2 regions of the Paraburkholderia sp. RAU6.4a genome follow, and region 2 is predicted to be linked to the other one. Evidence: riboswitches for the same ligand, from Rfam matches in the RefSeq annotation. Region 2 holds a riboswitch; the other holds the start of a gene.
The links. A riboswitch is a leader RNA that binds a small molecule or an ion and turns the genes downstream of it on or off. The one in region 2 is predicted to bind cobalamin.
Positions count from the first base shown of each region.

Region 1: it holds a riboswitch for cobalamin, as region 2 does, so the genes downstream of both, OKW40_RS20575 (TonB-dependent receptor domain-containing protein) here and cobW (cobalamin biosynthesis protein CobW) in region 2, are expected to answer to the same signal.

Region 1 covers NZ_JBNDKQ010000002.1:3,397,160-3,402,221, reverse strand. The annotation lists gene OKW40_RS20580 (FecCD family ABC transporter permease) at 1-796, opposite strand, end outside; gene OKW40_RS20575 (TonB-dependent receptor domain-containing protein) at 836-2,782, opposite strand; cobalamin riboswitch at 2,874-3,138, opposite strand; gene OKW40_RS20570 (ATPase) at 3,364-3,723, shown strand; gene OKW40_RS20565 (cell division protein ZapA) at 3,720-4,034, shown strand; RNA gene ssrS (6S RNA) at 4,101-4,282, shown strand; gene OKW40_RS20555 (EVE domain-containing protein) at 4,424-4,882, shown strand.
Region 2 covers NZ_JBNDKQ010000003.1:2,714,032-2,719,093, reverse strand. The annotation lists partial or broken gene cobN (cobaltochelatase subunit CobN) at 1-1,309, opposite strand, end outside; gene cobW (cobalamin biosynthesis protein CobW) at 1,324-2,415, opposite strand; cobalamin riboswitch at 2,618-2,895, opposite strand; cobalamin riboswitch at 2,976-3,235, shown strand; partial or broken gene cobA (uroporphyrinogen-III C-methyltransferase) at 3,431-4,168, shown strand; gene OKW40_RS37105 (cobalamin biosynthesis protein) at 4,184-4,678, shown strand; gene cobO (cob(I)yrinic acid a,c-diamide adenosyltransferase) at 4,675-5,062, shown strand, end outside.

The sequences.
Region 1 (5,062 bases), on a different contig from region 2:
CCAGGTACACACGCAAACGCAGCGGCATCACGGCGACGCCCAACGCCTGGGCGGCCGCGTCGCCGCGCAGCAACACGTTCAGACGCGGCGCGGCCGGCACGATCGCAAGCAACACGAGCGCGAGCGCCATCAGCGCGGTCCACGGCAGCGCGCCGCCGTTCAGGTCGCCGGTGAGCCAGAACAGCATGCCGCGCAGACGGCTGTCGGGCGCGAGATTGAGCAGCAGCGTGATCAGCGCGCCCCACCCGGCCGCGATCACCGCGCCGGTCAATAGCAAACGGGGCGACGTGTCCTGCGGCTCGCCGCGCCATAGCTCGCGACGCGCGAGGCCGAGCACCAGCAGGATCGACACGAACGCACCCGCGAACGCGCTCGCATCGACGAGCCACCATGCGCCGCCCGCGATCATCGCAACGAGCGCGAACGTCGCCGCGCCGCCCGACACGCCGAGCACGTACGGCTCGGCCAGCGGATTGCGCAGCAGCACCTGCAGCAGCGCGCCGGCGAGCGCGAGCAACGCGCCGCACGCGAAGCCCGCGAGCGCGCGCGGCAAACGCAACGTACGCACGATTTCGCCGGCGAGATCGTTGCTGCCCGTGCCGCCGAACGTGTGCGTCGGCACGAGCGCCGCAAGCACGCGCGACGGCGCGAGCGGCACGCTGCCGAGCACCAGCGACGCGCCGAGCACCGCCACGGCGGCGAGCGCGAGCCCGAGCCAGATCGCGGCCGCGCGTTTCGCGTTCATCGGGCGCGGCGTCGCCATCGCGGCGCACAGCGAAGCGGACGCGCGACTCATCCGCGTGCGCTCACGCATGCGGCCACTCCGGCGCGCGCGTCACTGCTGCTGCCAGCCGAGCGTGAGATACGCACCGCGTCGCGGCGAGTTATACGAGTAGGCCGTTTCATAATCCTTGTTGAACAGATTGTCGATTTGCGCGCTGACGTACCACGCTTTGGTGACGTTGTAGCGCGCCGACAGATTCACGATGCCATAACCGCCGAGGTTGCCGGTGCTATCGGTACGCGGACCGCTGACGATCCACTCGCCGCCAACCCGCCATCCACCGATGCTGCGATTCACCGCGAACGACCCGAACCGACGCGCGCGCCGCACGAGGTCGGTACCGTTGTCGAGATCGACCGGGTTCTGCAGCGTCACCGATGCGCGCACGTCGGTCTTGCCGACATGACCGCTCCACGATCCCTCGAGTCCCTGCACCTTCGCACGGCCGACGTTCTCCGCGAGGTAGATGCCGGGGATCGTCTGCACGTAGTCGATCAGATTCGTATAGCGCGTCTGGAATGCGTTCAGACGCATCACGCCGAGCGCATCGGTCGCGTACTGCAAACCGGCTTCGACCGAATGACTGCGCTCGGGCTGGATCGACGGGTTGCCGCTGATCGGATAGTACAGATCGTCGAAGCTCGGCGCGCGGAACGCATCCGAATAGCTTGCGGTTACCTTCCAGCGCGACGTGATGTCGAATCCGTAGCCGAGATAGTAACTGTTCGCTCCACCGAAATCGGAGTACTGGTCGCGTCGCACGTTGGCCTGAATCTGGTTGCGGCCGAAGCGCGCGCTGTAGCCCGCGAAGACCGAATCGACGTGACGGTCGGGCGCGGCGAACGTGTCGGAGTCGAGCGTCTGGTCGAGATGCTCGTAGCCGAATTGCAGCTTCTGGTTCGCGGCGAGCGCGAAATCGTTCTGCCACGTGTACTGGCGATTGTCGGTATCGAAGCGGCCGTTGTAGATGCCATTGGTGTTCGACACGCTGCGGTCGTCGCCCTCGGCGAGCGTGACGTGGGTGGTCCACCAGTCGGTCAGCTTGCCGTTCGCGAATACCGACACCTGACGCACCTTGCTATAGAGATTGTTCAGATCGGTGGGCTCGCCGTACGCATTGTCGTAGCTGTTGTCGTTGTTCGACTGGAAGTAGCTGACGCCCGCGTCCCACCTGTCGGTGAACTTGTGACGCAGCGACGCGCTGATGCTCTCGTTCAGATTGCCGTTTGCGTTCGGATTCGCGTTCGGCGCCTCGAGCGGATTGAGCGACGAAAAGCCGTCGTCCTTCGTGCGCGCGAGCGAGATGTTGATGGTCGTGCGGCCGTCCTGATCGAGCGCGCCGTTCACGCCGGCCGTTTGCGTCTGCGTGCGATAGCTGCCGTAGCCGACCGAAAAATTGAAACGCGGCGGATGATCGCCGCCGTCTTTCGTGAACACCTGCACGACGCCGCCGATCGCGCCCGAGCCATACAACGCCGACACGTTGCCGTTCACCACTTCGACGTGATCGACCTGATCGAGCGGAATTTGTGCGAGTTGAGCTGAGCCGAGGCTCACCGAATCGACGCGCACGCCGTCGATCAGCAGCAGCGATTGCGTCGACGATGCGCCGCGCAGAAAGAGGCTCGTGGTCGACCCGGGGCCACCCGTGCGCGAGATCTGCGCGCCTGGCGCGAGTTGCAACAGGCCGGGCAGATCGGTCGCGGTCGTGTCGGCGATGTCCTGCTGATCGAACTGCGTAGTCTGCGGGATCGCATCGCGCAACGCTTGCGGTCCGCGTTGCGCGGTCACGACGATCGGCGACAGCAGGTTGCCCGACGCATCGGTGGAGGCGGCATTGGCAGCGATTGCAGCGTTTGCGGCGGTAGCATCCGTGGCGGACGATGAAGACGAATACGGCGTCGCAGACGCGGACGCGGGCTCGGCGCTTTGCGCATGCACGACGAGCGGCAGGTTCGCGAACGCGAGCAGCGTTGCGCGGGCGATGGGGGACAGCATGGGATGACATTCCTGTGGATAGCGTGCGCGGCCTGCTTCCCCGCAGGCCGACGCGTCACGAGGCGCCCCCTTGTTTAGCGTTTTCGCGGGGGGACGTCCCTCTTTTCTGGCCGGTATCCGGGCTACGACACATCGATCCCGCCTTCCCACGCGTGACGCGCAGTGGCACACTCGCACGTTGAACTTCCAACCTTGCGATCAGGACCGACCTGCATGAGCACATCACATGCGGTCGCTTACCGTTGCGGGGGCAGCGCAGGTTCGCGCATCCGGTTTTGGCACCGCGCGCGTCCTGCTTCCCGTTTAACTGCGCGCGCCGAGAAGCGCGCGCGGGCACCAGAGTGCGGGAAGTTTACGAGCGGCCTCGCGGGGCGTCAAGAAAGGTCAACCGGAGCGCAATCGGTTCTGTTGAATGCAGGTTATTGTCCGATGGATTACCGGTTTTTTACCTTATGGTCGACGACCCACGACGACACGCAACGAACCTGCACGTAGCGATGCTGTTACGTCTCGAAACGAGACAATTGTCGGAACCTGTAATATTCCGCGCTAAAATGCGATGTCTTTAGAGGACGCAGCACATGCTCACCGAACTCGAATCACTCTCCCAGAACATCGGCAAGCTGATTGCGATCAGCCAGCGCCACAACGAAGCGCGGCTCGCGCTCGAAGAGCAGCTCGCGCAAACGCGTGCCGAAGTGCAAGCCACGCATGCGGAACTCGCGCAATTGCGCGAAGAGCGCGACGCACTGCAGGCGGAACGCGACGCGCTGTCCGCCAAGATCGACGACGCTCAGGTGCGCCTGAATGCGATTCTCGAAAAATTGCCGCGCGCACGCGCGAGCAGCGAACCGGATAACCAGCTCGATCTGCTCGAGTCCGCCCAGCCCGGACACGAGGAAGCGGAAAGCGACGTGAGCCGACACGGAGAAAGCGCATGACCACCAAGCAGATCGAAGTATCGATTCTCGAAGTACCCTATCGTCTCGCCTGCTCGCCGGAAACGGAAGGCGCGCTGCTCGAGGCGGTCGCGCGCGTCGACGCCGAGATGAAGAAAATCCGCAGCGGCAGCAACGTGCGCGGCACCGATCGCATCGCGGTGATGGCTGCGCTGTCGCTGGCATCGGAACTGCTTAAGCTGCAAAGCAGCGTGCGACACGGAGAAGCATTTCCCGCTGAAGAAATCCGGCGTACAATGCAGCAAATGAACGAACAGCTAGGTACTGTGATCGAGCAGTACAGCTTGCAGTAAGCAGTAGTGGGCCGGTTTCGAATCGGTCACGTGTTGAACGGTTTGGGTTGTAGCTTCATCGGTTTAGCTTCCCTGCCTGGTTCGCCAAGGTCATACATTCCTTGAACCAATGCCATGTGCACGGTTGCGGAAATTTGTAGCACGGGTGTGCGCGTCACTCAGTCTGATGTACCCGAAGTGTTGCTAACTGCGACCAATTCTGAACCCTCGGTTCAGGATGCCGGCCTAGCGGCTAAGGCGGGGACCTTATCTGGAACGGCATCGGACTTCGGTTCGATGCCGTTTTTCTTTGGCCGTCGTTTTTTCGTTTGAGCGCCTTTTTCAGGGGCTTTTCCGTACGCGCCTGCTGTTGTTGCGCTTCGTTCAATCTCACACGCTCACTCCGATTCATGCGCTACTGGCTGATGAAGTCCGAACCGGACGAAGCAAGCATCGACGACCTCGCCAACGCACCTCATCGCACCTTGCCGTGGACCGGCGTACGCAACTATCAGGCGCGCAACTTCATGCGCGACATGATGCAGGTCGGCGACGGCGTGCTCTTCTATCATTCGAGCTGTCCGGAGCCCGGCATCGCGGGCATCGCGGAGGTCTCGTCGACCGCGTATCCGGACCCTACGCAGTTCGATAAAAAGAGCTCGTACTACGACGCGAAATCGTCGCCGGAAACGCCGCGCTGGATGCTCGTCGACGTCGTGTTCAGGAAGAAAATCGGGCTGATTCCGCTTGCCGCGCTGCGCGAGCATGCCGAATTGCAGGACATGCGCGTGCTCGCCAAAGGCAACCGCCTGTCGATCACGCCGGTGACCGAAGCCGAATGGCGCTTCATCACTAAACAGCTGGTTTAAGGGCGAACGCGCGACGCGGCACCTGTCGTGATCGCATCCAGGTCATCGTTTCCGATGCGGCGGCGAAGCACTAATTGGGGAACCAAGCGTCGGTAAAACGCGCCTAATCGGTCGACGAAAGCGTGAACTCGAACCGGCCGCTCGACGGCAAGCCGATGCATTCGCCAGCGCATCCGTCAA
Region 2 (5,062 bases):
CGGTCAGCCTGTTCAACAACGCGTCGCCGTTTTCGGGTAGTTCGCCGACACGATAAGCTTCATCGCGCAGCATCGACAGAATGCCGACCACCGACGCCGGCGTATCGAGCCCGACGCCATTGCCGATGCGCCCTTCGCTCATCGGATAGTTGGCGAGAATCAACGCGACTTTCTTGTCGGCGTTATCGAGCGAACGCAAACGGCACCAGCGCCGGCTCAGCTCGGCGAGAAAGCCCACCCGTTCGAGGTCGGGCTGATAGCGGACCACGTCGACCTGCGTATGCGCACAGCGATACGCGAGCCCCTTGAAGCTGATCGCGCGCGTGATGATGCGCCCGTCCACTTCGGGCAGCGCGATATGCATCGCGATGTCGCGCGAATTGAGGCCGTGGTTGTCCTTCAGCCAGTCTTCGCGATTGCCGCCGCTCAGGATCACCTGGAACACCGGCGCGTCGCCGGCGAGCGCGAGCGGTTCCGGGTCGTCGATCGCGGAAGCGGCGAACGCGGTCGTGTTCAGCACGAGCGCGACACCATGTTGCGCGCACAGCGACTGCACGACATCGCGGCTCACCGCATCCTTCAGCGACGTGATCGCGAGCGGCAGCGGATTGAGCCCTTGCGCTTCGAGCGCGTCGATCAGCGCATCGAACACCGCGGTATTGGCGGCCTGCAGATGCGCCTTGTAGAACAGAATCGCGACGACCGGCGCGTCTTGCCGCCAACGCGCCTGCCAGTCGGCGACGATGGGGGTATCGCGCTCGGGGTGATACAGCGACGCGGCCGGCAACGCGCGCGGCGGATCGGGTTCGCGCCCCCAGTCGAGCGCGCGATACGCGATGCAGCGCAAAAACGCCTCGGCGTTCTGCGGACCGCCCTCGCGCAGATAGCGCCACAGCTGCTGACACAACTCGGCGCTCGCGGTGCTGCGCGCGAGCAGGTTCGGGTCTTCCTGCAGATCGCCGGAAAACATCGCGAGTGTTTGCTGTTTGCGCTGCGCGAGCGCGACCACCTGCTCGATGCCGTACGGCCAATACGTTTCGCCGCCGAGATGATCGACGACGACCACGCGCGCATGCTGCAACACGTCGTCCAGATAGAAATCGACCGAGGCAGGCTGACGCAGATACGTGACGTTCGCGAGCCGCACGCTCGGAAAGCCGTCGCCGAGACGCGGCACCACGCTTGCGAGCAGCGACAGCGTGGTGTCGGCGGAACTGAGCACGACGATCTCGGCGGGCTGCTGATCGATGCGGATCACGCCCTGCGTATCGTCGACGAAGCCGCCCGGCGTCGTGCGCAGCAGATGCATGCTGGTGCGCCCGTTTATGCCGTCGCGTTCGACGTCGCGCCGAGCGCCGCGTCGAACGCCTGTTGCAGCGCGTGTTGGTCGAGGTCTGCGCCGATCAGCACGAAGCGGCTCAACGCGCCGTCGCCATTTTCACCCGCTTGCCAGCGCCGGTCGAAGTAGCTGTCGAAGCGCCGCCCCACGCCCTGGATCACGAGACGCATCGCCGCGCCCTGCAGTGCCGCGAAGCCTTTGACACGGTAAATCGTGTGGGTTTCGACGAGCGCCTGCAAGGCGGCGAGCGCCGTGTCGCGCGACGGTACGGATGCCTGCACGACGACCGAATCGAATTCATCGTGGTGATGATCGGGGTCGTCGGCGGAACCGTGGTGGTCATGACGCAGGTGGATCGTCTCTTCCGACGCCGCTTCGAGGCCCAGCAGCGTATGCAGGTCTAGCCGCCCCTGCTGAGCGCGCACGATCTTCACCTGCGGCGGAATCTCCGCGCGGATCGCGGCTTCGACCTCGTGCTGCCGCGCGTCGTCGATCAGATCGGTCTTGTTCAGAATCACCAGATCGGCCGCCGACAACTGGTCTTCGAACAGCTCGTGTAGCGGCGACTCGTGATCGAGATTCGGATCGGCCTTGCGCTGTGCATCGACGGCGAGCGGGTTATCGGCGAACTGGCCGCTCGCGGCGGCCGGGCCGTCCACCACCGTCACCACCGCGTCGACCGTGAAGCCATTGCGGATCTGCGGCCAGTTGAACGCCTGCACGAGCGGCTTCGGCAAAGCGAGCCCCGACGTTTCGATCAGCACGTGATCGAGTTCATCGCGGCGCTCCGCGAGCTTTTCCATCACCGGGAAAAATTCTTCCTGCACGGTGCAGCACAAACAACCGTTCGCGAGTTCATACAATTGCGCTTCGGTCTCGACGCCGTTTTCATCGCAACCGATGCCGCAGCCCCTGAGGATTTCGCCGTCGATGCCGAGCTCGCCGAACTCGTTGACGATCACCGCAATGCGCTTGCCGCCCGCATGCTGAAGAATGTGCCGCAGCAGCGTGGTTTTGCCGCTGCCGAGAAAGCCCGTGACGATCGTGACGGGGATCTTGCGCAATTGAGTTTGCATCGTGAGGTCCATCCCTTGGCGTTGATCGGTATGCCGGAAAGTCCGCGCGTGGGTCCGCGTCGGCTGGCGAATGGAGCGAATGAAGCACGCGCAGCAGTACCAGCGATCACCAGACACGGGGACGAACGACGGCATTGCCGCGACAACGGAAATACAGAAAGCGGAACTGAGGTCATGAACGCGCCGCCGCATCCCCGCGGCGGTCGTTCTGCTTCTTTGGGCCGGTATCCGGGCTGGCGAAAGCGCCGCTTCCCCTTCCCGGCCGAGTGGTTTCTCGTCCAGTGGTGAAATGTCCACGCGAGCTTGCGCGAGGACATCGAAGCCGGCACTGCGGTGCCCGGCTATCAAGCCGGAACCGCTTTTCGCTTACCGTTGCGGGGACAGCACAGGTTAGCCGCTCCAGAGCAGGTGGCTCCCTGTTTCCCGTTTAACTGCATGCGCACGAGCGCGCACGCGAGCACCCAAAGTGCGTGCGAGTGTAGGCCCGCGGCCTTGCGCAGTCAAGCAACGCAGCGAGCCGGAAAGCGCCGCCGAGGCTTATCCGGCAAGGCGCCATGTGCTATCGTATGCGCGCGTTTGGTGCCCGCACATGCGCTCGCGTGTGCAGTTAAACGGGAAACAGGCAGCGCCTCGCGCGTTCAACCTGTGCTGTTCCCGCAACGGTAAGCGACCTGCGGCGCGCGATTCGATTCGCCTTCGATTCCGCCGTGCTGCGCATGCGTTTTTTGATGCCACTGTCCCGCGAATCCACAAACCGGGACGGGAAGGCGAAGCGCATGAGGCCGCCAGCCCGGATACCGGCCAGACGCGGAGGCGGTGCCGCATTGCATCCGTGCATCACGTGGCGCCGCCGGCCGCCGGAATCCGCGGGGAACGGATGTGAAGGCGTAGCAGCGCGGCATCGCGCGTGCCCGGATTCGCAGTTGCGCATGACCTCTATATTCACCGCCGCGCGCGCTGTCGCACGCCGCTTCTCTTCTTCCATCACCGCATGGCGCGCGCCATGCACGCCGCGATGACGCGCGCCTGGCTGATCGGCGCCGGTCCCGGCGACGTCGAGCTGATCACGCTGAAGGCCACCCGTGCGCTCGCGCAGGCCGATGTCGTGCTCGTCGACGATCTGGTGAATCCCGACGTGCTGCAGTTCGCGCGCACCGGCGCGCAAGTCGTGTACGTCGGCAAACGCGGCGGCCATCCGTCGACGCCGCAAGCCGACATCGTCGCGCAAATGCTCGGGCATCTGCGCGCGGGGCGCAGCGTCGCGCGGCTCAAGGGCGGCGATCCGTTCGTGTTCGGCCGCGGCGGCGAAGAGTTGCAGGCGCTACAGGCCGCGGGTATCGAAGTCGACGTGATCAACGGCATCACGGCCGGCATCGCGGCGCCCGCGGCGCTCGGTATCGCGGTCACGCATCGTGATCACGCGCAGGGCGTCGTGTTCGTCACCGGCCACGGCGCCGGCAGTGGCGAACCGGACTGGGCCGCGCTCGCCGCGACGCGCATGACGCTGGTGATCTACATGGGCATGCGCCGGCTCGGCGAGATCGCCCGCGCATTGCTCGCGGCCGGCATGTCCGCCGACACGCCGTGCGCGGCGATCGAGTCGGCGACGCGGCCTGAGCAGCGTCATGTGCTCGCGCCGCTTCGCGAGTTCGCCGAGGCGGTGGCGCGCGCGGGGCTCGGCTCGCCGGCGATCGTCGTGATCGGCGGTGTGGCGTCGCTCGCACTGGCGCGTGATGCGGCCAAACGCGACGCCGGCGTTGCTCACGAACTGGCAGCGAGCGCGACACGACACGGACTCGGACGCGCGATCAAAACGCTGAGCGTCGGCATCGGTTGCCGCTTGCACAGCGAAGCCGCTGAGATCGAAGCCGCCGTCCGCGCAGCGCTCGGATCGAATGCCTTCGAGCAGATCCGCGCGATCGCGACGATCGACACCAAAGCCAACGAAGCCGGTCTGCTCGAATTCTGCTCACGTCATCAGCTGCCGCTGCAACTGTTCAGCCGCGAGCAGATCGCCGCGGTACCGATCGCGTCGCCGTCGGCGGCGGCACACGCGCAGCTCGGCGTCGACGGTGTGTGCGAGCCGTGTGCGCTGCTGGCGGCAACGGCGCCGGACTCCACCACAACCGCGCAAAACGCGCGCCTAATCGTACGCAAGACCGCGCACGCCGGCATCACGGTGGCGATCGCAGCGGTGAACAATGCTGCCCTTAGCGACGCGCCCCCATCCCATCCCGCCCCTCAAAACCAGGACCCTCGATGAAAACCGATCCGGAATCGCATCAACGCATGACCGAACGCCGCCGCGAAGGCCACGAAAAGAAGCAGGCCGGCGCGACCGTCGAAAAAGGCCTGCTGATCGTCAACACCGGCACCGGCAAGGGCAAGAGCACGGCCGCGTTCGGCATGGCCGTGCGGGTGCTCGGCCACGGCATGCGGCTCGGCGTCGTGCAGTTCATCAAAGGCGCGCTGCATACGTCGGAGCGCGATTTCCTCGGCGCGATCGCGCAATGCGATTTCGTCACGATGGGCGACGGCTACACGTGGAACACCCAGAACCGCGAGGCCGACATGGCGACCGCGCGCAAAGGCTGGAACGAAGCGCGGCGGATGATCGAAAGCGGCGACTACCAGATGGTGATCCTCG